One region of the Nocardioides xinjiangensis genome, then DNA from elsewhere that is predicted to be linked to it. Evidence: predicted binding sites of a transcription regulator. Region 1 holds the regulator's gene; each other region holds the start of a gene.
What was found. The regulator LexA, encoded in region 1, represses DNA repair genes until DNA is damaged. The targets are predictions, from matches to a motif close to TCGAACANNTGTTCGA.
Positions count from the first base shown of each region.

Region 2: a site for LexA is predicted at 1,687-1,702, ahead of J3P32_RS01445 (DUF6504 family protein). Genes of this name have one in related genera too.
Region 3: a site for LexA is predicted at 1,605-1,620, ahead of recA (recombinase RecA). Genes of this name have one in related genera too.

Region 1 is NZ_JAFMSW010000001.1:1,172,416-1,178,647, forward strand. Features, by position in the region: gene J3P32_RS05500 (hypothetical protein) at 94-426, shown strand; gene J3P32_RS05505 (PKD domain-containing protein) at 522-1,169, opposite strand; gene J3P32_RS05510 (hypothetical protein) at 1,289-1,816, opposite strand; gene J3P32_RS05515 (LysM peptidoglycan-binding domain-containing protein) at 2,004-2,363, opposite strand; gene lexA (transcriptional repressor LexA) at 2,730-3,452, shown strand; gene J3P32_RS05525 (sulfotransferase family 2 domain-containing protein) at 3,520-4,239, shown strand; gene J3P32_RS05530 (ATP-dependent DNA helicase) at 4,245-6,232, opposite strand, start outside.
Region 2 is NZ_JAFMSW010000001.1:296,687-302,918, reverse strand. Features, by position in the region: gene J3P32_RS01460 (DUF4126 domain-containing protein) at 1-540, opposite strand, end outside; gene J3P32_RS01455 (YbaK/EbsC family protein) at 575-1,048, opposite strand; gene J3P32_RS01450 (hypothetical protein) at 1,096-1,563, shown strand; gene J3P32_RS01445 (DUF6504 family protein) at 1,780-2,094, shown strand; gene J3P32_RS01440 (SAV_6107 family HEPN domain-containing protein) at 2,106-2,573, shown strand; gene J3P32_RS01435 (DNA polymerase III subunit alpha) at 2,575-6,232, shown strand, end outside.
Region 3 is NZ_JAFMSW010000002.1:319,783-326,014, reverse strand. Features, by position in the region: gene J3P32_RS16410 (DinB family protein) at 1-66, shown strand, start outside; gene J3P32_RS16405 (DUF3046 domain-containing protein) at 125-319, shown strand; gene J3P32_RS16400 (MFS transporter) at 316-1,572, shown strand; gene recA (recombinase RecA) at 1,758-2,810, shown strand; gene J3P32_RS16390 (regulatory protein RecX) at 2,800-3,561, shown strand; gene J3P32_RS16385 (phosphoribosyltransferase) at 4,021-4,512, shown strand; gene J3P32_RS16380 (polyphosphate kinase 2 family protein) at 4,562-5,416, shown strand; gene J3P32_RS16375 (HipA family kinase) at 5,413-6,201, shown strand; gene J3P32_RS16370 (DUF3037 domain-containing protein) at 6,198-6,232, shown strand, end outside.

The DNA.
Region 1 (6,232 bases):
AGTGGCTTCCCGGCGGGCGACGAGGCGGCGTGTCGCGCGTCTCTCCGGCGTCGTTGCCGCCCTCACTCAGGCCACATCCGACACAATGAGCGGGTGTCCACGGGGAAGCGAGCAGGGTCGCGCAAGGGCGCCCGTCCGCCTCGGACACTGAACAGGGCGGCGCTCGTCCTCGGCGCCGCCATCACCGTCTGCGTGGTGGCCTGGGGGTACCTCGTCTTCGCCGCCATCGACTTCGGTACGGCGGCGCGCGGAGGCAGCTCGTCGGCGTGGATGTTCATGGCCCTGGCCTGCCTCGGCGCGATCGCCTGCCTATTCACCGGGCTGCTGCTGGTCGCGCGGCTGATGCGGGCGCTGGGGATCACCTCGCCGCCGGAGCCCGCGGACGAGGCGCCCCGGCCGGTGGGCGGGAAGCGCGCGGCTCGCTGATCGTGGAGGATCCGAGCCACCTGGTGGCTCGGATCCTCCACCGTCCCGGTCATGGCGGCGTCCGGGCGGCGTCCTCGCGCGTCGCCTGCGCCGAGCTACGGCAGGACGAGCTGGGGCAGGGCTTCGACGACCTCGAGGCCCTGGGACGCGCCGACCACCGTCAGGGTGTCCGGGATGGAGATCCACTCGCCGCCGCCGATCCGGTACTCGCCGGCGTACGTCGTGTCGACGCGCACCGCCACCGCCCCGGTCCGAAGGTACTGGTGGGTGACGTCGAGGTCGGGGTGCGGCGCCCCGGGGCTGGAGGTACGCTCGGTCGTGCCGTCGCCGAAGACGTAGGTGTACTCCACCGGGTGGGCACGGATGTCGACTCCCTGGCCGGCCAGGGTGACGCTGTGGTCGACCGGGCGGTGGTCGGGTGTGTAGAAGTTCGTCTCGAAGTTCACGAGGGTCCTACCGCCGGTGGGCTGCACCACGAGCCTCGATGCCGGCCAGCCGTACCGTCTGAACTCGCGCAGGATCAGCTGGACGATGTTGACCTGGTCGACCTCCCGCCCCGGCACGCAGACATCTCCTACGTCAGTGCCGTCCATGTAGACGTCGTGCACGTAGCCCTCTTCGCCACCCTCGACGCACTCGACGTGCTCGACGCAGATGCCGCCGTTGCCGCACTGGATGGTGACCACCCACGTGTGGCCGTCGCCGGAGTTCGCGCTAGAGGAGTAGTCCGCGTACGTCCACACGCATTCAGCCGAGACGCCATCCATTCCGACCGCGAGACATGAATCAGCTTGAGCGGGCGCCGGGACGATGAGGACCGGACAAAGCGCCGCCAAGACGAGGAGGGCTATCGCGCGGGACATCACAAAATCCCGTAGTACGACACTGACCACTGGTCACTTCGACGTTTGAGAATCACGAGAAGAGTGGTTCTGCCTGCTGGCAGCACTTCAGGCTCGGCGCTGGGGCCGCGCTTGATGACAGTCTCAGGGAGGGTCTTGGTGACTTGGAAAGTCGGCGGCTTCCCTTTCCGGGACCGAATGCTGTTGATGGTCGAGCCAGCGAATTCGACCGTGCCATCACTTGCGTACACCTTCTCGACCGACTTCACGAAGGTTTTGCAGGCCTTGCATGAGTCCTCCACCAGAGCCTCATAGGTGGCGGTTTCCCCCGTCACCTGCATCTCGTCGCCGGCCTTGACCCAGCGCCGGATGAAGTCCTCCGGACTCTCCGCCTCAGGCGTCTCGGCCTCGACCGGAGTCGGGGTAGGCGACGAGCTCGACGGTTCGGGCATCTTCGGCGTCGGCTCCGTCGTCGGTTCGCCGTCCGAGCACCCGGCGATCAGCAGCGGGACCGCGAGGATGAGCGCCAGTGCGCGGCGTACGTGCATGTCGTGCCTCCCGAGAACAACGCCTGCACCACGAAACTACCCACCGCGGTGGCCGGTCAACCACCCTCGCAACCTCAGTTGTGGACGACGTCCGAAGATGCGCCGAGGGGCGGGCCCGCAGGCCCGCCCCTCGCCTTCCCCTTGGTCCACCAGCCGGGGTCGAAGCGGCTGGTGGAGGCCTCGCGCGTCAGTCGGTGGCGACCGGGACGCGGAGCTTCTGGCCGGCCGAGAGGCCGGCGGACTCGAGGGCGTTGAGCCGCTCGATCTCGCTCATCACGGAGCGGACGTCGCCGTCGGTCGCGATCTCGCTGGCGATCCCCCACAGGGTGTCTCCGGGCGCGACCTGGACGATCTCGGTCGGGGCGGGCTTTCCGGCCTCGTCGGTGCCGACGGCACCACCGGCGAGCATGAACGCCACGCCGAGGACCAGGAACAGCGAGGTCAGGAAGACGACCAGTCGGCCACGGCGGGTCAGGCGCACCGTCGAGCGGGCGCGGGCCGGGGTGACCGGGGTCCGGAAAGCGGGGGAAAGGCTGAGGGTGCTCATGGTGGCCTCCTGGGGAAGATCAGCCGTGGGTGTCTGTCGAGCGAATGTCTAGTCGGAGCCACCGACAGCGGCTTCTCGCCATCGGCGTCGAGCAGACGTTCGATCGAACGTGTGTACGACGTTAGAGCACCTGTTCGAACAACGCAAGCACCAGGTCGAACAATCGTTCGCCACGCGCCAAGCGCCCCGGCGCACGAAACTGATCGCCGGTCAGCAACGCACGTACGCCCAGCACCGATGCCAACCGCGACACGCGGAGTTCGAACAGGTGTTTGATCCCCTCCCGCCGACAGGACTACGGTGAGCACACCTGCTCCTGTCCCATCCGAGCCGCGGAGGGAGCCGGCAACCGTACTGGAGGAGCCCATGGCCAAGTCCGACGACAAGAACGTCATCGAGATGCCCGACGGACCCCCGGACGCCACCGGCCTGACCCCGCGCCAGCAGCGCGTGCTGGCCACGATCAAGGACTCCATCGAGTCCAAGGGATACCCGCCGTCGATGCGTGAGATCGGCCAGGCCGTCGGCCTCACCTCCTCCTCCAGCGTCGCCCACCAGCTCCGCGTGCTGGAGAGCAAGGGCTTCCTCAAGCGCGACCCCAACCGGCCCCGCGCCCTCGAGGTGTTCCTGCCCGAGGTGATGGCCGCGCGCCGCTCCATCTCGAGCGCAGACGAGACCAGCATCGACGAGACGGGCATCGGTGACGCCGCCCCGGCCGCGGTCAACATCCCGGTCGTCGGCCGGATCGCCGCCGGCGGCCCGATCCTCGCCGAGGAGCAGGTCACCGACGTGTTCCCGCTCCCGAAGCAGCTCGTCGGCGACGGCACCCTCTTCCTGCTCGAGGTCTCCGGCGACTCCATGGTCGACGCGGCGATCTGCAACGGCGACTACGTCGTGATCCGCCAGGAGCAGACCGCGACCAACGGCCAGATCGTCGCGGCGATGATCGAGGGCGAGGCGACGGTCAAGACGTTCCAGCGCAAGGACGGCCACGTCTGGCTGCTGCCCCACAACGAGGCCTACGACCCCATCCCCGGTGACAACGCCACGATCCTCGGCGTCGTGACCGCGGTGCTGCGCCGCGTCTGAGGCGTCGTACGCCGACCCGCGCGGCGGGCCCGCGGCGCCGCGCGGCCGCCGGTGTAGCCTCGCGCCGATGCCCGAGTCCGCCGTCCCCGACCCACTGGTCTTCCGCACGCGCCCGGGCAACCGCCGCCGGCTCGTGCCGGAGGCGCAGGCCGCGGTCGACCGGCTGGCCGCGGCGGGCGAGCAGTCCGCCTGGCTCAGCCCGCTGGCGTACAACCTGACGATCAGCCACAGCCACCGGTTCGTCTGGTACCGGGTGGCCAAGGTCGCGACGCGCACGATCCGCCACCACTGCGAGCAGCACGGCGTCAGCATGGACGTCGACCACGCGATGCGGATGCGCTACCCGCTCGCCAGCTTCGCCGACTACTTCACCTTCGCGTTCGTGCGCGACCCGCTGGACCGGTTCGTCTCGGCGTGGCACGACAAGGTCGTCGACCACAACTACTACGACTTCGACGCCGCGACCCACGAGCGGATGCAGACCGTCGAGGAGTTCGCCTACTGGACGGCTGCGCAGGACCTGTCCGCGGTGCCAGGGACCGACCAGCACCTCACGCTCCAGAGCCGGATGATCGACCTCAACCGGGTCGACTTCGTCGGCCGGCTCGAGACCTTCGACCGCGACTTCGCCGAGGTCTGCGAGGGCGTCGGCGCCCCCGCCGTGCCGACCGCGCCGCGGAACCAGACCGCCCCCGGCGGGCGCGACCGCCAGGTCTCCGCCGAGCTACGCGAGCTGGTGGCGACGATGTACCGCCGGGACTACCAGCTCTTCGGCTACGCGCCCTGACCGGGCTAGGCGGCGCCGAGCCGCGCGAGCGCCTGACGTACGAGCGCGGGGTCGGTGGTCGACCACATCGGCGGCAGGGACGCCTTGAGGAAGCGGCCGTAGCGCGCGGTCTCCAGGCGCGGGTCGAGCACGGCGACGACGCCGCGGTCGGACGTCGTGCGGATGAGGCGACCGGCGCCCTGCGCGAGCAGGAGCGCGGCATGGGTGGCGGCGACCTGCATGAAGCCGTTGCCGCCGGCCTGGTCGGCGGCCTTCTGGCGCGCCGACATCAGCGGGTCGTCGGGGCGGGGGAACGGGATCCGGTCGATGATCACGAGCTGGCAGGTGTCGCCCGGCACGTCGAGGCCCTGCCACAGCGACAGCGTGCCGAACAGGCACGTGTGCGGGTCCTCGACGAACTGCCTGGCGAGCTCCGGCAGCTGGGCGTCGCCCTGCGCGAGCGTCGTGAGGTGCGGCAACCGGGCCCGGACCGCCTCTGCTGCGGCCTCCGCCGCGCGGCGCGAGGAGAAGAGGCCCAGCGTGCGCCCGTCGAGCGCGTCGACGAGGTCGCAGATCTCGTCGAGCTGCGCCGGCCCCAGGCCGTCGCGGCCGGGCTGCGGCAGGTGGCGGGCGACGTAGAGGATCGACTGCTGGCCGTAGTCGAACGGCGACCCGACGTCGAGACCCTTCCACGGCAGCGCCGAGTCGGGGTCGGGGCTGGCGACCTGCGAGCCCACGCGCTCGGTCGGCTTGAGGCCCAGCGAGGTCGCGACCGCACCGAACTCGCCGCCGAGCATCAGCGTCGCGCTGGTGAAGACGACGGTCTTGTCGGTCAGCAGCCGGTCGCGCATCGGGCCCCACACCTGCAGCGGGGCGACGTGGAGCCGAGCCGGGAACCGGTCGCGCGCCTCCCCCAGCCACAGCACGTCGGCCTGCGAGCCCGCGGCCATCCGCTCGGCGTTGACGTACACCTCCTGCACCATGCCCTTGGCCTGCGTACGCCCGGCGTCGCCGTCACCATCGCCGCCGGACTCGCGCGGGAAGGCCGACAGGCAGGCGCGGGCCGCATCGCGCACCAGCACGAGCGCGTCGGAGAGCTGGGTCGACAGCTGGTCGATGCGGCCCGGCGGGGTCGCCTCGATGGCCTCGGCCAGCTGCTGCGCGGCGTCCTCGAGGTCGCCCGCGGGGTCGCCGTCGGCGCCGTCGGTCCAGCGCGACGCGCGCCGGGCGGCGCGCTCGATGTCGGAGACGCCGAGCTCGTCGGTGGCGGCCTGGGTGACACGGGCGGTCAGCTCGTGGGCCTCGTCGATCACGACCGTGTCGTAGTCGGGGATCATCGGCACCTCCTCGATCGCGTCGATCGCGAGGAGGGAGTGGTTGGTGACGATGAGGTGGCTGCGCTGGGCCTTCTCGCGAGCGAGCTCGGCGAAGCACTCCTGCCCGAACGGGCACTTCGCGGCGCCGAGGCACTCGCGGTGGTTGACCGACACCTGGCGCCACTCGCGGTCGGTGTGCCGAGGGGCGTTGTCCCGCTCGCCGCTGCCCCCCTGCTCGGACTCCTCCTCCGCCCACGCGCGCAGCTCGAGGACCTTCTCGGCCATCGAGCCGGTGGGGACGTCGACGAGGGCGCCCTGGTCGTCGGGGACGCCGGCGCGGATCCGGTGCAGGCAGGCGTAGTTCGAGCGGCCCTTCAGCACGGCGTACGACGTGTCGAGGCCGGGGACGTCCTTGACCGCCTCGACCAGCCGCGGCAGGTCGCGCTCGACGAGCTGGTGCTGCAGGGCGAGGGTCGCGGTGGCGACGACGACGCGCTTGTCGTGGAGCAGCGCGGGGACGAGGTAGCCGAGCGACTTGCCCGTGCCGGTGCCGGCCTGCACGAGGAGGTGGCGGCCCTCCTCCATCGCCTCGGCGACCTCGGTGGCCATCTGCACCTGGCCGTCGCGCTGCTGCCCGCCGAGGGCCGTGACCGCCTTGGCCAGCACCGTCGGGACCGGGGTGGTCACGGGCGCGGGGG
Region 2 (6,232 bases), 880 kb from region 1:
GCGGACCAGCCGCCCGACCAGGAGCAGCACGACGAGGCCGAGCAGCAGGAGGACTCCCGCCACCGCGGCGGCCGCCTGGGGGTGCTCGAGGGAGAACCAGACCACGCCGAGCACCACCGCGTCCTCGGTGAGGCTGGCCAGCACGTTGGACGCCGGCTCCGGCGAGGCGTTGATCGCCAGGCGGCCGCCGGCCTTCGCGAGGTGGCTCAGCAGGGCGGTGCCGCCGCCGACGACGCCGAGCACGGCCTGGTCGAGCGACGAGGCGTCACCGGCGAGGAGGACCCCGATGACCGCGCCCGCCGTGGGCCGGATCGCCGTGGAGACCGCGTCCCACGTCGAGTCGACGTAGGGGATCTTGTCGGCGACGAACTCCATGGCGTAGAGGAAGCCGGCCGCCGCCAGGACGTCCCACCGGCCCAGCACGTCGGGGATGTCGGCGAACGGGCCCAGCCGGTCCGCGATGCCGAGCACGAGCACCACCAGGTAGGCGTTGACCCCGCTCGCCCAGCCGCTCGAGAAGGTCAGTGCCAGCGCGTCCATCGGTCCACCTCGCCCCACTCCCTCGCGTGCGTCGTCAGTCGACCTGCACCTCGACCGCGCCGGTCATCCGCACGAGCTCGTCGTAGGTGGTGGAGAACACCGCCGCCGGGTGCCCGGCGGCGGCCCACACCACCTCGTGCCAGCTCAGCCACGGGTCGATCCACGTGCGGATCGGGGCGGGGTGGTCGAGGGGGGAGACGCCACCGATCACCTGCCCCGTGTGCCGGCGCACGAAGTCGGGGTCGGCGCGCCTGAGCCGGGCCACGCCGATGCGCTCGGCGACGGCCGACGTGTCGACGCGGTGGGCGCCGGAGGTCAGGATCAGGACAGGCTCGCCGTCGGCGTCGAAGAGCAGGCTGTTGGCGATGGCGCCGACCTCGCACCCGAGCGCCGCCGCGGCGAGTGCCGCTGTGTGCGCGCTGTCGGGCAGGATGACCACGTCACCCGTGCCGCCGCGCCGGGCGAGGTCGCCTCGAAATGAGGTGATGGACGCGTGCTCCGTCGACATGATGCGAGCGTAGCGACGAACGACGACGAGTCTCAGGGGGATTCCAGATGGCGCGTGACCTGCCCGGGTCGGTGGTCAACAGCATGCGGGTGCTGGTCCTGATCGTGGCGACCGCGGCGGTGATCACGCTGCTGACCTGGCTCATGCGCGACGAGGTGATCCTCGGCTGGGCCGAGGGCAACCCGTCGGCCCAGGAGCTCCTCGCCCAGGGCGGCATCGAGCTGCTGCGGGACAGCCCGATCGTGCCCGGGTTCGTCGCGCTGTCGGTGGTGGCCTTCGTCGGCTTCGCCGCTCTCGTGCTGGTGCTCGGCTCGTTCTTCGTCGGCGGGCACGCCTGGACCCGGCCCGTGCTCACCGCCACGGCCGGCGTCGGGGTGCTGGTCGGCGTGGTGTGCCTGGACTCCCACCTCCCGTCGATCTTCGTCGTGCTCTCGGCGCTGGTGATCGTCGAGGGTCTCGTGCTCTCGTTCTTCCTCTGGCGGCGCGAGACCACGGACTACCTGCGACGGCACTGAGCGCCGGCGACAGGCGCCTCCTCGCGCGGCCTCCTCGCGCGCCCGTCTCGTCAGCCCGCCGTCGGCCCGCCCCCACGGCGGCCTTGACGCGGTGTCGGTCGCGGGTAGTACCGTTCTCGGTGTTCGAACAGATGTTCGATGCGACCCGGCGGCGGTGACCTCGACCCCCCTGCCGCCGGGTCGGCCCCGGGGTCGACGACTGTGCGAGGAGGCGCGATGAGGCAGTACGACGACCCCGTCGAGGTGCGACGTGGCGAGGCGGAGGACCCCGACCAGTTCCTGTGGCGGGGCCGGCTGTGGAAGGTGCGGGCCGTGGTCGCCCACTGGGTGGAGACCGGGCCGTGGTGGCAGGGGCGTCCCGAGGACCAGGGCGGCGGACCGGTCGCCGACCTCGTGGCCGAGCGCGAGCTGTGGCGGGTGGAGGCGGGCCGCGGCCTGCGCGCCGGCCAGGAGCAGGAGTCCTACGGCGTGTTCGACCTCTCCTTCGACTGGTCCGACGGGCGCTGGCAGCTCGTCGGCTGCCTGGACTGAGGGCGGTCGCCATGACCTCGTCGCGCAGTCCGCACCCCGCACCCCGTCCCGCGTCCCACCCTCCGTCCCACCCTCCGTCCCACCCGCACCTGCTCCCGGCCACCGCCCACTCCTACCTCCAGCGGTCGGCGACCTCGTTGCAGGAGTCCATCACCGCGCGCGACGTGCCGACCCGCTACGCCTGTGCCCACGTCGCCGCCCTGTGCGCGGCCGCCGCGCTGCTGGCGGCGCGGGCGCGCCCGGCGCCACGCGCGCGTCGGCAGAAGAACGCCTGGGTCCTGCTCGCCGAGGTCGCGCCGGAGCTCTCCGAGTGGGCGACGTTCTTCGCCGCGGGTGCCGCGAAGCGGGCTGCGGCCGAGGCGGGCTCGACCCGCGCGGTGACCGAGCGCGAGGCCGACGACCTCGTGCGCGACGCCGACCGGTTCCTGGCCGTGGTCGAGCAGGCGTTGGGCCTCGTCCCGCACGCCAGCGTGGCCTGAGGTGCCCGCCGACCCGTTCGTCCACCTGCACGTCGCCTCCGGCTTCTCGATGCAGTACGGCGCGTCCCACCCGCACGTCCTGGTGCAGCGCGCTGCCGAGCAGGGGATGGACACCCTCGCCCTCACCGACCGCGACGGCACCTACGGTGCGGTGAAGTTCGCCCGCGCAGCCGACCGGGCGGGCATCCGCCCCGTGCTGGGCGTCGACCTCGCGGTCGCGCCGACGCCCGGTCACAGGCTCCACCACGGTCCCGCGGGCGGTCCCGCGGGCGGTCCCGCGGGCGGTACGGGCCGCCGTCGCGCGCCGACGCGCGGCGGCCCGGCCCGCGACCTGTCGCTCGAGCAGGGCGGCAGTGCGCGGGTGACGTTCCTGGCCAGCGGCAGGTCCGGCTGGGCGGCGCTGTGCCGGATGGTCTCGGCCGTGCACCTCGCGGGGGAGCGCGGACGCCCTGTCGCCACCCTCGACGTGCTGGCTCCCCACCTGGCCGGGGGCGACGTGCTGGTGCTGCTCGGTCCGTCGTCGGAGGTCGGCGCGGCCGCCACCCGGCGCCGCGACGACCTCGCCGTGGCGGCGCTCGCGCCCTGGCGCGAGGTCGTGCCCGCGGAGAGCCTGCTCGTCGAGCTGGTCTCGCACCGTCTCGGCGCCCGGTACGGCGACTGGGGCCCGGGCACCTCCCCGCACGCCGCCCGGATGGCCGGCATCGCCCGCACCGCCGGGCTCGGCACGGTGCTGACCAACGTCGTGCGCTACGCCGACCGCCTCGACGCCCCGACGATCGACGTCCTCGACGCCGCGCGGCGGCTGGTCCCACTCGGTTCGGCGGGCCTGCGCGACATCGGCCCGGGCACGAGCCGCGGCAACGCCGAGGGCTTCCTCAAGTCCGGCAAGCAGATGCACGAGGTCGCCGAGGAGATCTGCCGGCTCGCCGGGACGGTCGGCAGCGAGCAGGCGGCGCGACGGCTGCTCGCACGCACCCGCGCCGTCGCCGACCGGTGCGCGCTGGACCCGAGGGCCGACCTCGGCATCGGCGAGGTGCACTTCCCCGAGCTCGACCTGTCCGACCCCTCGGCGCCGTCGGCCGCCGTGGCCCTCCGCCGCAGGTGCGAGGGGGCGATCGGACGGCGCTACGGCGACGCGCCCCGGGCGCGCATCTGGAAACGCCTCGACGACGAGCTCGAGACCATCGAGGTGCTGGGCTACGCGTCCTACTTCCTCACCGTCGCCGACGTCAGCGACCTCATCCGCGACATGGGCGTGCGGCGGGCCGCCCGCGGCTCGGGCGCCGGCAGTCTCGTCAACTACCTGCTCGGCATCTCCGGCGTCGACCCCATCCGCCACGGACTGCTCATGGAGCGGTTCCTCTCGCCGCTGCGAGCCTCGCTGCCCGACATCGACATCGACGTGGAGTCCGCCCGTCGCGAGGACGTCTACCGCGCGATCCTCGACCGGTTCGGCGGCGAGCGCTGCGTGTGCGTCTCGATGATGGACACCTACCGGGTGCGTCACGCGGTGCGCGACGTCGGCGCGGCGCTCGGCATGCCGCCGGGCGAGGTCGACGCCATCGCCAAGGCGTTCCCGCACGTCCGGGCGCGCGACGCCCGCGCGGCCCTGCGCGACCTGCCCGAGCTGCGCGCCAGCGGCCTCGACGACGGTGCGCTCGACCACTTCTTCGGTCTCGTCGAGCGGCTCGACGGCCTGCCCCGCCACATCGCGGTGCACCCCTGCGGCGTGCTGCTCTCCGACGCCACGCTGCTCGACCGCACCCCGGTCGAGGCCTCTTGGGCGGGCTTCCCGATGAGCCAGTTCGACAAGGACGACGTGGAGCAGCTCGGGCTGCTCAAGCTCGACGTCCTCGGGATCCGGATGCAGTCCGCGATGGCCCACGCCGTCGCCGAGGTGGAGCGCGTCGACGGGGTGCGCATCGATCTCGACGACGAGGCCCAGGTGCCCTTCGACGACGCCGCCACCTACGACCTCATCAGCAGCGCCAGGACCCTCGGCGTCTTCCAGATCGAGTCGCCCGGGCAGCGTGAGCTCGTGGGCAAGTCCGGGATCGAGACCTTCGACGACATCATCACCGACATCTCGCTGTTCCGACCGGGGCCGGTCAGGAGCGACATGATCACGCCCTACCTCGAGGTCAAGCACGGGTGGTCGCAGGCCCGCTACCTCCACGACGACCTGCGGCCCGTCCTGAGCGACACCCGGGGGGTGGTGGTGTTCCACGAGCAGGTCATCGAGATCATCGCCCTGTTCGGCGGCACGTCCTACGCCGAGGCCGACGAGAAGCGCCGGTCGCTCGGCGACGTCGACGGCATGGCCGCGACCAGGGCCTGGTTCGTCCCCCGCGCGCTCGGCCGCGGCTACGACCGGCCCGTGGTCGAGCAGGTCTGGGACGTCCTCGCGGCGTTCGCCTCGTTCGGCTTCTGCAAGGCCCATGCCGCCGCGTTCGCCCTCCCGACCTACCAGTCGGCCTGGCTCAAGGCGCACTGGCCTGCCCACTTCCTCGCCGGCGTGCTGACCCACGACCCCGGCATGTACCCCAAGCGCCTGATCCTCGACGACGCACGCCACTTCGGGGTGGGCGTGCTGGGGCTCGACGTCAACTCCAGCGCTGCGACCTACGTCGTGGAGCGCGGGGCGCACGGCGAGGGCCATGCCATCCGGCTCTCGCTCAGCGACGTCAAGGGCATCAGCGAGGCGGAGGTCGCACGCATCGTGCAGGCGCGCGGGGGCGGCCGCTACGCCTCGCTGTCCGACTTCTTCCACCGGGCACGCGTCTCGCGGCCGATCGTCGAGCGACTGGTGCTCGCGGGGGCCTTCGACGGCGTCTACGGCATCGGCGCGGGCGAGCAGTCGGTGCGGCGACGCGGCCGGGTGACGCGGCGCGACCTCCTGCTCCAGGCAGCCGAGCTCGACCTGCACGCCCGCTCGCTCGACCGTGCCGCACGGGCCCGGGGCCGCGGCCCCGCCGGCCGGCACGCGCCGCTGCCGGCCGCCAGCGCCGCCGTGGACGCCGCGGCGCGCAACAGCACCGACCCCGCGGTGCGCGGCGACGCGCCGCCGACCGAGCGGCACGCCCTGGCCGACGGCGGTGTCTGGGCACGCGCCGCCGCGCAGTCGCGCGCCGCCCGTCCGGTGACGGGCCCGGGCTCGGTCCAGCTGACCCTGCGGCTGGGTGACGAGCCGGGGCAGTCGGGTGAGCGTCCGACGGGGTTGCCCGAGATGTCGCCGCACGAACGCATGGCTGCCGAGCTGGAGATCCTCGGCCTCGACGTCAGCCAGCACGCCGTCACGGCCTACGAGCCGTTCCTCGAGGCGCTCGGCGTGACCCGCAGCCGCGACCTGCTGCGCCGACGCAGCCGCGCCGCGCTCCTCGTCGCAGGGGTGAAGGTCGCCACCCAGACCCCGCCGGTCAGGTCCGGGCGCCGGGTCGTGTTCCTGACCCTCGACGACGGCACGGGCCCGGTCGACGCGACGTTCTTCGAGGACGCCCAGGGCACGTGCGCCACGACGGTGTTCTCGTCGTGGCTGCTCCTCGTGCGCGGCGAGCTGCGCCGCACGGGACGGCGCGGCGTCTCGCTACGAGCCACCGGGGCGTGGGAGCTGCCGGCGCTGCACGCCATCTGGCAGCAGGCCCGGACGAGCGAGGAGGGCG
Region 3 (6,232 bases), on a different contig from region 1:
GAGAGCCTGGGCAGCTACCACCTGCACGACGTCGTCCACCACCTGCACGACGTGGGCGCGCGGTGACCGGGACGGCGCCGAGGGCGCGGTTGGAGCTGTCGGCGGCGCGTGGTTCGGTAGGAGCATGAGGCACACCGAGTTCTGGGCGCGGCTCGACGAGGTCCTGGGCCGGGACTACTCCCGCACCTGGGCCGAGCTGACCGTGGTGCGCGACCTCGACGGTCGCACCACCCAGGAGGCACTCGACGCCGGCGTCCCGCCGAAGCAGGTCTGGGCAGCCGTGCGCCGGCAGCTCGAGCTGCCGGACAGCGAGCGGTGAGCAGCCGCCTCGAGCCGGAGCTCGACCTCGCGGCCGTCCAGCGGCACACGGTCCGCACGCTCGTCGTGTCGCAGGCCGTCGGGGCGGTCGGCGTCACCATCGGCGTCGCCACCGCGTCACTGCTGGCGCGCGACATCTCCGGCAGCGAGACGATGGCCGGGCTCGCGCAGACCTCCCAGGTGCTGGGCACCGCCGGCGCGGCGTACGCGCTCGCCCGGGTGATGCGTCGGCACGGCCGTCGCGTCGGGCTGGTCGCCGGCTACCTCGCCGGTGCGGCAGGCGCCGCGCTGGCGGTGGTGGCGGGCGTCGTCGACTCGATGCTCGTGCTGCTCGTGGGCGCCGTGCTGCTGGGCGCGACCACCGCGGTCAACAACGGGTCGCGCTACGCCGCGACCGACCTCGCCACGGAGGAGCACCGGGCGCGGGCGCTGTCGGTCGTGGTCTGGGCGACGACCATCGGAGCTGTCGCCGGACCGAACCTCACGGGCGTCGGCGGCGCGGTGGCCGGGGCCCTCGCCGTCCCCGAGCTCACCGGCGGCTTCGCGATCGGTGCCGTCGTGCTCGTGCTGGCGGCCGGCTGGGTGGGCGTGCGGCTGCGCCCCGACCCGCTGCTGCTCGCGCAGCGCACGGCCGGGGTCGAGACGGCCGCGGCGCCGGACCGCGACGGCCGGTCGTGGGTGCGGTTCGTCGCGGTCGTGCGGGACGTGCCCGCCGTCGGTGCGGCCGTGGCGGCCATGGCGTGCGCGCACGCCGCCATGGTGACCGTGATGATCATGACGCCGCTGCACATGGAGCACGGCGGTGCGCACCTCGAGGTCATCGGCTTCGTGATCTCCGTCCACGTGCTCGGCATGTTCGCGTTCTCGCCGCTGGTGGGGTGGGCGGCCGACCGGTTCGGCCGTCCGGTCGTCCTGGTCACGGGGGGAGGAGTGCTGCTGGTGTCCCTCGCGCTGTGCGGGCTGTCGCCGGAGGGCTCGTCCTGGCAGATCACCGCCGGGCTCTTCCTGCTCGGCGTCGGGTGGTCCTGCGCCACCGTGGCGGCATCCACGGTGGTCGCGGACCTCACGCCCGTCGAGGCGCGCACCGACGTGCAGGGCACCTCCGACATGGCGATGTCCCTCACCGCCGCCGGCGGAGGCGCCCTCGCCGGCGTCGTCGTCGGGTGGCTCGGCTACCCGGCGCTCGCCCTGTTCGCCGCACTGCTCGCCGCGACCGTCGTGGTCGCCGGGCGGCTGACCCGCGACCGCGCCTGATCGTCGGCGACACGCCGCACGCGGACCGTGTGTCGAACACCTGTTCGGGATACTGTTCGTCCACAGGTACGACGAGGGGCGAGGTTGTCCACAGCGGTCGACCGTCCTGATCAGGGACTGTCGGTGGCTCGCCCTAGCGTCGCAGACGTACCTCACATCACACGACGACAAGACGGGACACAGCAATGGCTGGTGCAGACCGCGAGAAGGCCCTCGACGCCGCGCTCGCACAGGTGGAGAAGCAGTTCGGCAAGGGCTCGGTCATGCGACTGGGCGACGAGACGCGTGCCCCGCTCGAGGTGATCCCCACCGGGTCGATCGCCCTCGACGTGGCCCTCGGCCTCGGCGGTCTCCCGCGCGGTCGCGTCGTGGAGGTCTACGGTCCGGAGTCCTCCGGAAAGACCACGGTCGCCCTCCACGCGGTGGCCAACGCCCAGGCGGCCGGCGGCATCGTCGCCTTCATCGACGCCGAGCACGCGCTCGACCCCGACTACGCCAAGGCCCTCGGCGTCGACACCGACGCCCTCCTGGTCTCCCAGCCCGACTCGGGTGAGCAGGCGCTCGAGATCGCCGACATGCTGATCCGCTCCGGCGCGCTCTCGCTGATCGTCATCGACTCCGTGGCGGCCCTGGTGCCCCGCGCCGAGATCGAGGGCGAGATGGGCGACAGCCACGTCGGTCTCCAGGCCCGCCTGATGAGCCAGGCGCTGCGCAAGATGACCGGTGCCCTCAACAACTCCGGCACGACCGCGATCTTCATCAACCAGCTGCGCGAGAAGATCGGCGTGATGTTCGGCTCGCCGGAGACCACGACCGGTGGTCGGGCGCTGAAGTTCTACTCCTCGGTGCGCCTCGACGTGCGCCGCATCGAGACGCTCAAGGACGGCACCGACATGGTCGGCAACCGCACCCGCGTGAAGGTCGTCAAGAACAAGGTGGCCCCGCCGTTCAAGCAGGCCGAGTTCGACATCATGTACGGCAAGGGCATCAGCCGCGAGGGTGGCCTGATCGACGTCGGTGTGGAGGCGGGCATCATCCGCAAGGCCGGCGCCTGGTACACCTACGAGGGCGACCAGCTCGGCCAGGGCAAGGAGAACTCCCGCAACTTCCTGCGGGACAACCCCGACCTCGCCAACGAGATCGAGAAGCTCATCCTGGAGAAGCTCGGCGTGATCCCTGCCGTCGACAAGCCGGCCGACGAGCTGAGCGACGAGCCCATCGGGGTCAATGACTTCTGAGCGCCGCCCCGCCCCTGAGTGGGCCGGTGACGTCGGGCTCGGCGTGCAGGCGTGGGTGGGGGAGACCCCATCCACGCCGGCCGCGCCGCGCCGCCCTGCCGGGCGGTCGACCGCTGCACGCGGCTCCGAGGAGCGCACCGGTCGCAACGAGGGCCGCGAAGGGCGTGGCGGTCGACGTCGCACCCGGACCTGGGAGGAGCGTGAGGCGGCCAGGACCGCCCGGGCGGAGGCGGCCGCCGCCGAGGTCGAAGCCGACCCCGAAGCCGTGGCACGCAGGATCCTGCTCGATGCGCTCACCGGGCAGGCGCGCTCGCGCAAGGAGCTCGCCGACAAGCTGGCCAGGAAGAACGTGCCCGACCGGCTGGCCAAAGACCTCCTCGACCGGTTCACCGAGGTCGGCCTGATCGACGACGCCGCGTTCGCCCGGCAGTGGGTGGAGAGCCGGCACCGCAGCCGAGGGCTTGCGCCCCGGGCGCTGGCCCAGGAGCTGCGTCGCAAGGGCGTCGACGACGACGCCACCTCGGCCGCACTCGAGCAGATCGGCGACGCCGACCAGCGCGCGGCCGCTCGGGCCCTGGTCGACAAGAAGTTCCGGTCGATGCGGGGGCTCGATCCCCAGGTCGCGACGCGACGCCTCGCCGGGCTGCTCGCCCGCAAGGGCTACCCCGCCGGGCTGGTGTACTCGGTCGTGCGCGAGGCGCTGCGCGACAGCGGCGACGAGGTCGACGACCTCGGCCCCCTGGACGACTGAGCCCCCTCCACCCGCGCCGTGGCCCTCCCTGGGCCCTCTTCGGGCGGGCGCCCGGTGCGTCATACGAAGGCGGACCTATAGGTGCTGGTTCGTATGACGCTAGGGCCGGGCAGGTCGGGCGCGGGGCGGGCGGCGCCGCGTGCGTCATACGAAGGCGGAGCTATAGGTGCTGGTTCGTATGACGCTGTCCGGTACGTCATACGAAGGCAGACGTATGGGTGCCGGTTCGTATGACGCTGGGGCTGGCGCGCGTGGCGGGTCGGGCGCGGGTCGGGCGGCGCCGCGTGCGTCATACGAAGGCGGACCTATCGGTGCTCGTTCGTATGACGCTGGCCGGGCTGGGGCTGAGGCCGGGGCCGGGGACGGGACCGGGCCGGGGGCGGGGGCGGGCCCGCGACCCGACACCACCACGTGACGGTCGACATCGACGCGCCGCGCCACCAGTGGTGTGATGGTCCCGTGAGCGACGAGCGCGAGGTCCTGTCCTACGAGCTGTTCGGCACGGCCACGCGCGAGCTGGCGCAGCAGGTCGCGGACTCCGGCTACCGTCCCGACATCATCCTGGCGATCGCCCGCGGCGGACTGGCCCTCGGCATGGGCCTGGGCTACGCCCTGGCGGTCAAGAACATCTCCGTGGTCAACGTCGAGTTCTACACCGGCGTCGACGAGCGGCTCGACGTGCCGATCATGCTGCCGCCGACCCCGGCTGCGGTCGACCTGTCCGGGCTCAAGGTGCTCATCACCGACGACGTCGCGGACACCGGGCGGACCCTCGAGCTGGTGCACCAGTTCTGCGGCGGCCACGTCGCCGAGGCGCGCACGGTCGTGATCTACGAGAAGCCGCAGTCGGTCATCAAGCCGACCTACGCCTGGCGGCTGACCGAGCGCTGGATCGACTTCCCCTGGTCCGTGCTCCCGCCCGTTGTGGATCCCGAGGCGCTGGCGCACTGAGCGGACCGGCACCCGACGGCCCACCCAGCCGGTGGGCCATGATGACCCCATGACGACCTCCGCGATCGCCGACGCCCTGCGCCTGCCGGGCGGAACGGTCGACCTGACCGCCATCGACACCGACGCAGCGCCCGGCTTCGACGGGAAGAAGGCCGACGGCAAGGCCGCGCTGGCCGCCATGCAGCCCGAGCTGTCGGACCTCCAGGAACGCCTGTGGGCCGAGCGCACCGCCGGGTCGCAGCGTCGGGTCCTGCTCGTGCTCCAGGGCATGGACACCAGCGGCAAGGGCGGCGTGCTGCGGCACACCATCGGCCTGGTCGACCCGCAGGGCGTTCGGATCACGAGCTTCAAGGCGCCGACCGAGGAGGAGCGGGCCCACGACTTCCTCTGGCGGATCGAGAGGGGCCTGCCGGACGCCGGCTACGTCGGTGTCTTCGACCGCTCGCACTACGAGGACGTCCTCATCGCCCGCGTCCGCGGCTTCGCCGACCCCGGCGAGGTCGAGCGCCGCTACGGCGCGATCAACGACTTCGAGGCCCGCCTGGTCGACCAGGGGGTCTCGATCATCAAGTGCATGCTCCACATCAGCCCCGACGAGCAGAAGGAGCGGCTCGCCGAACGGTTGGCCAACCCCGAGAAGCACTGGAAGTACAACCCGGGAGACCTCGACGAGCGCGCGCGCTGGCCTGCCTATCGCGAGGCCTACGAGGTCGCGCTGCACCGCACGCACACCGACGCCGCCCCGTGGTACGTCGTGCCGTCGGACAAGAAGTGGTACCGCAACCTCGCGGTCGGCCAGCTCCTGCTCGACACGCTGCGCGGCCTCGACCTGCAGTGGCCCACGGCTGACTTCGACGTGGCGGCCGAGCAGCAGCGGCTCGCCGAGGAGGACTCGGTCCAGTGACCGTCGCCGGTCCTCCGGACCCACTCCCGACCGTCCACGTCACGAGGTACGTCACTCCGCTGCGCGAGGGCGGCAGCCTGCCGGGCGTCGTCGAGGGCGACGACCTGGGCACCTACGTCTGCAAGTTCCGCGGCGCCGGCCAGGGCGCGAAGGTGCTCGTCGCCGAGGTGGTGGCCAGCGGGCTCGCGACCCGCCTCGGCCTGCGCACGCCGCGCCTGGTGGTGCTCGACCTCGACCCCGAGCTCGCGCGCTACGAGGCCGACGAGGAGGTGCAGGACCTGCTCAACGCCAGCGTCGGACTCAACCTGGGGATCGACTTCCTGCCCGGCTCGTTCGGTGTCGACGGCCAGGTCAGCGCGGCCGACGACGAGGGCGCCACGGTGCTGTGGCTCGACGCCTTCACCGCCAACGTCGACCGCTCGTGGCGCAACCCCAACCTGCTGCTGTGGCACGGCGAGCTCTGGGTCATCGACCACGGAGCCTCGCTCTACTTCCACCACGGCTGGCGCTCCGGCGTCACGGACCCCGCCCGGTTCGCCGCGCAGCCGTGGGACGCCGGAGGCCACGTCTTCGAGACCTGCGCGAGCCGCGCACGCGAGCTCGACGAGGAGATCTCGTCGCGCCTCGACCGCGACGTCTTCACCGAGGTCCTCGCGCAGGTGCCCGACGTCTGGCTGGAGCCGGTGCCGGGCGCGGAGACGCCGCAGGCGCTGCGGGCCGCCTACGTCGAGTTCCTCACCGCCCGGCTCGGCACCCGCCAGTGGCTTCCGGAGGTGGCGCCATGAGCGCGCCGCGGCTGGCCTACCAGTACGTCGT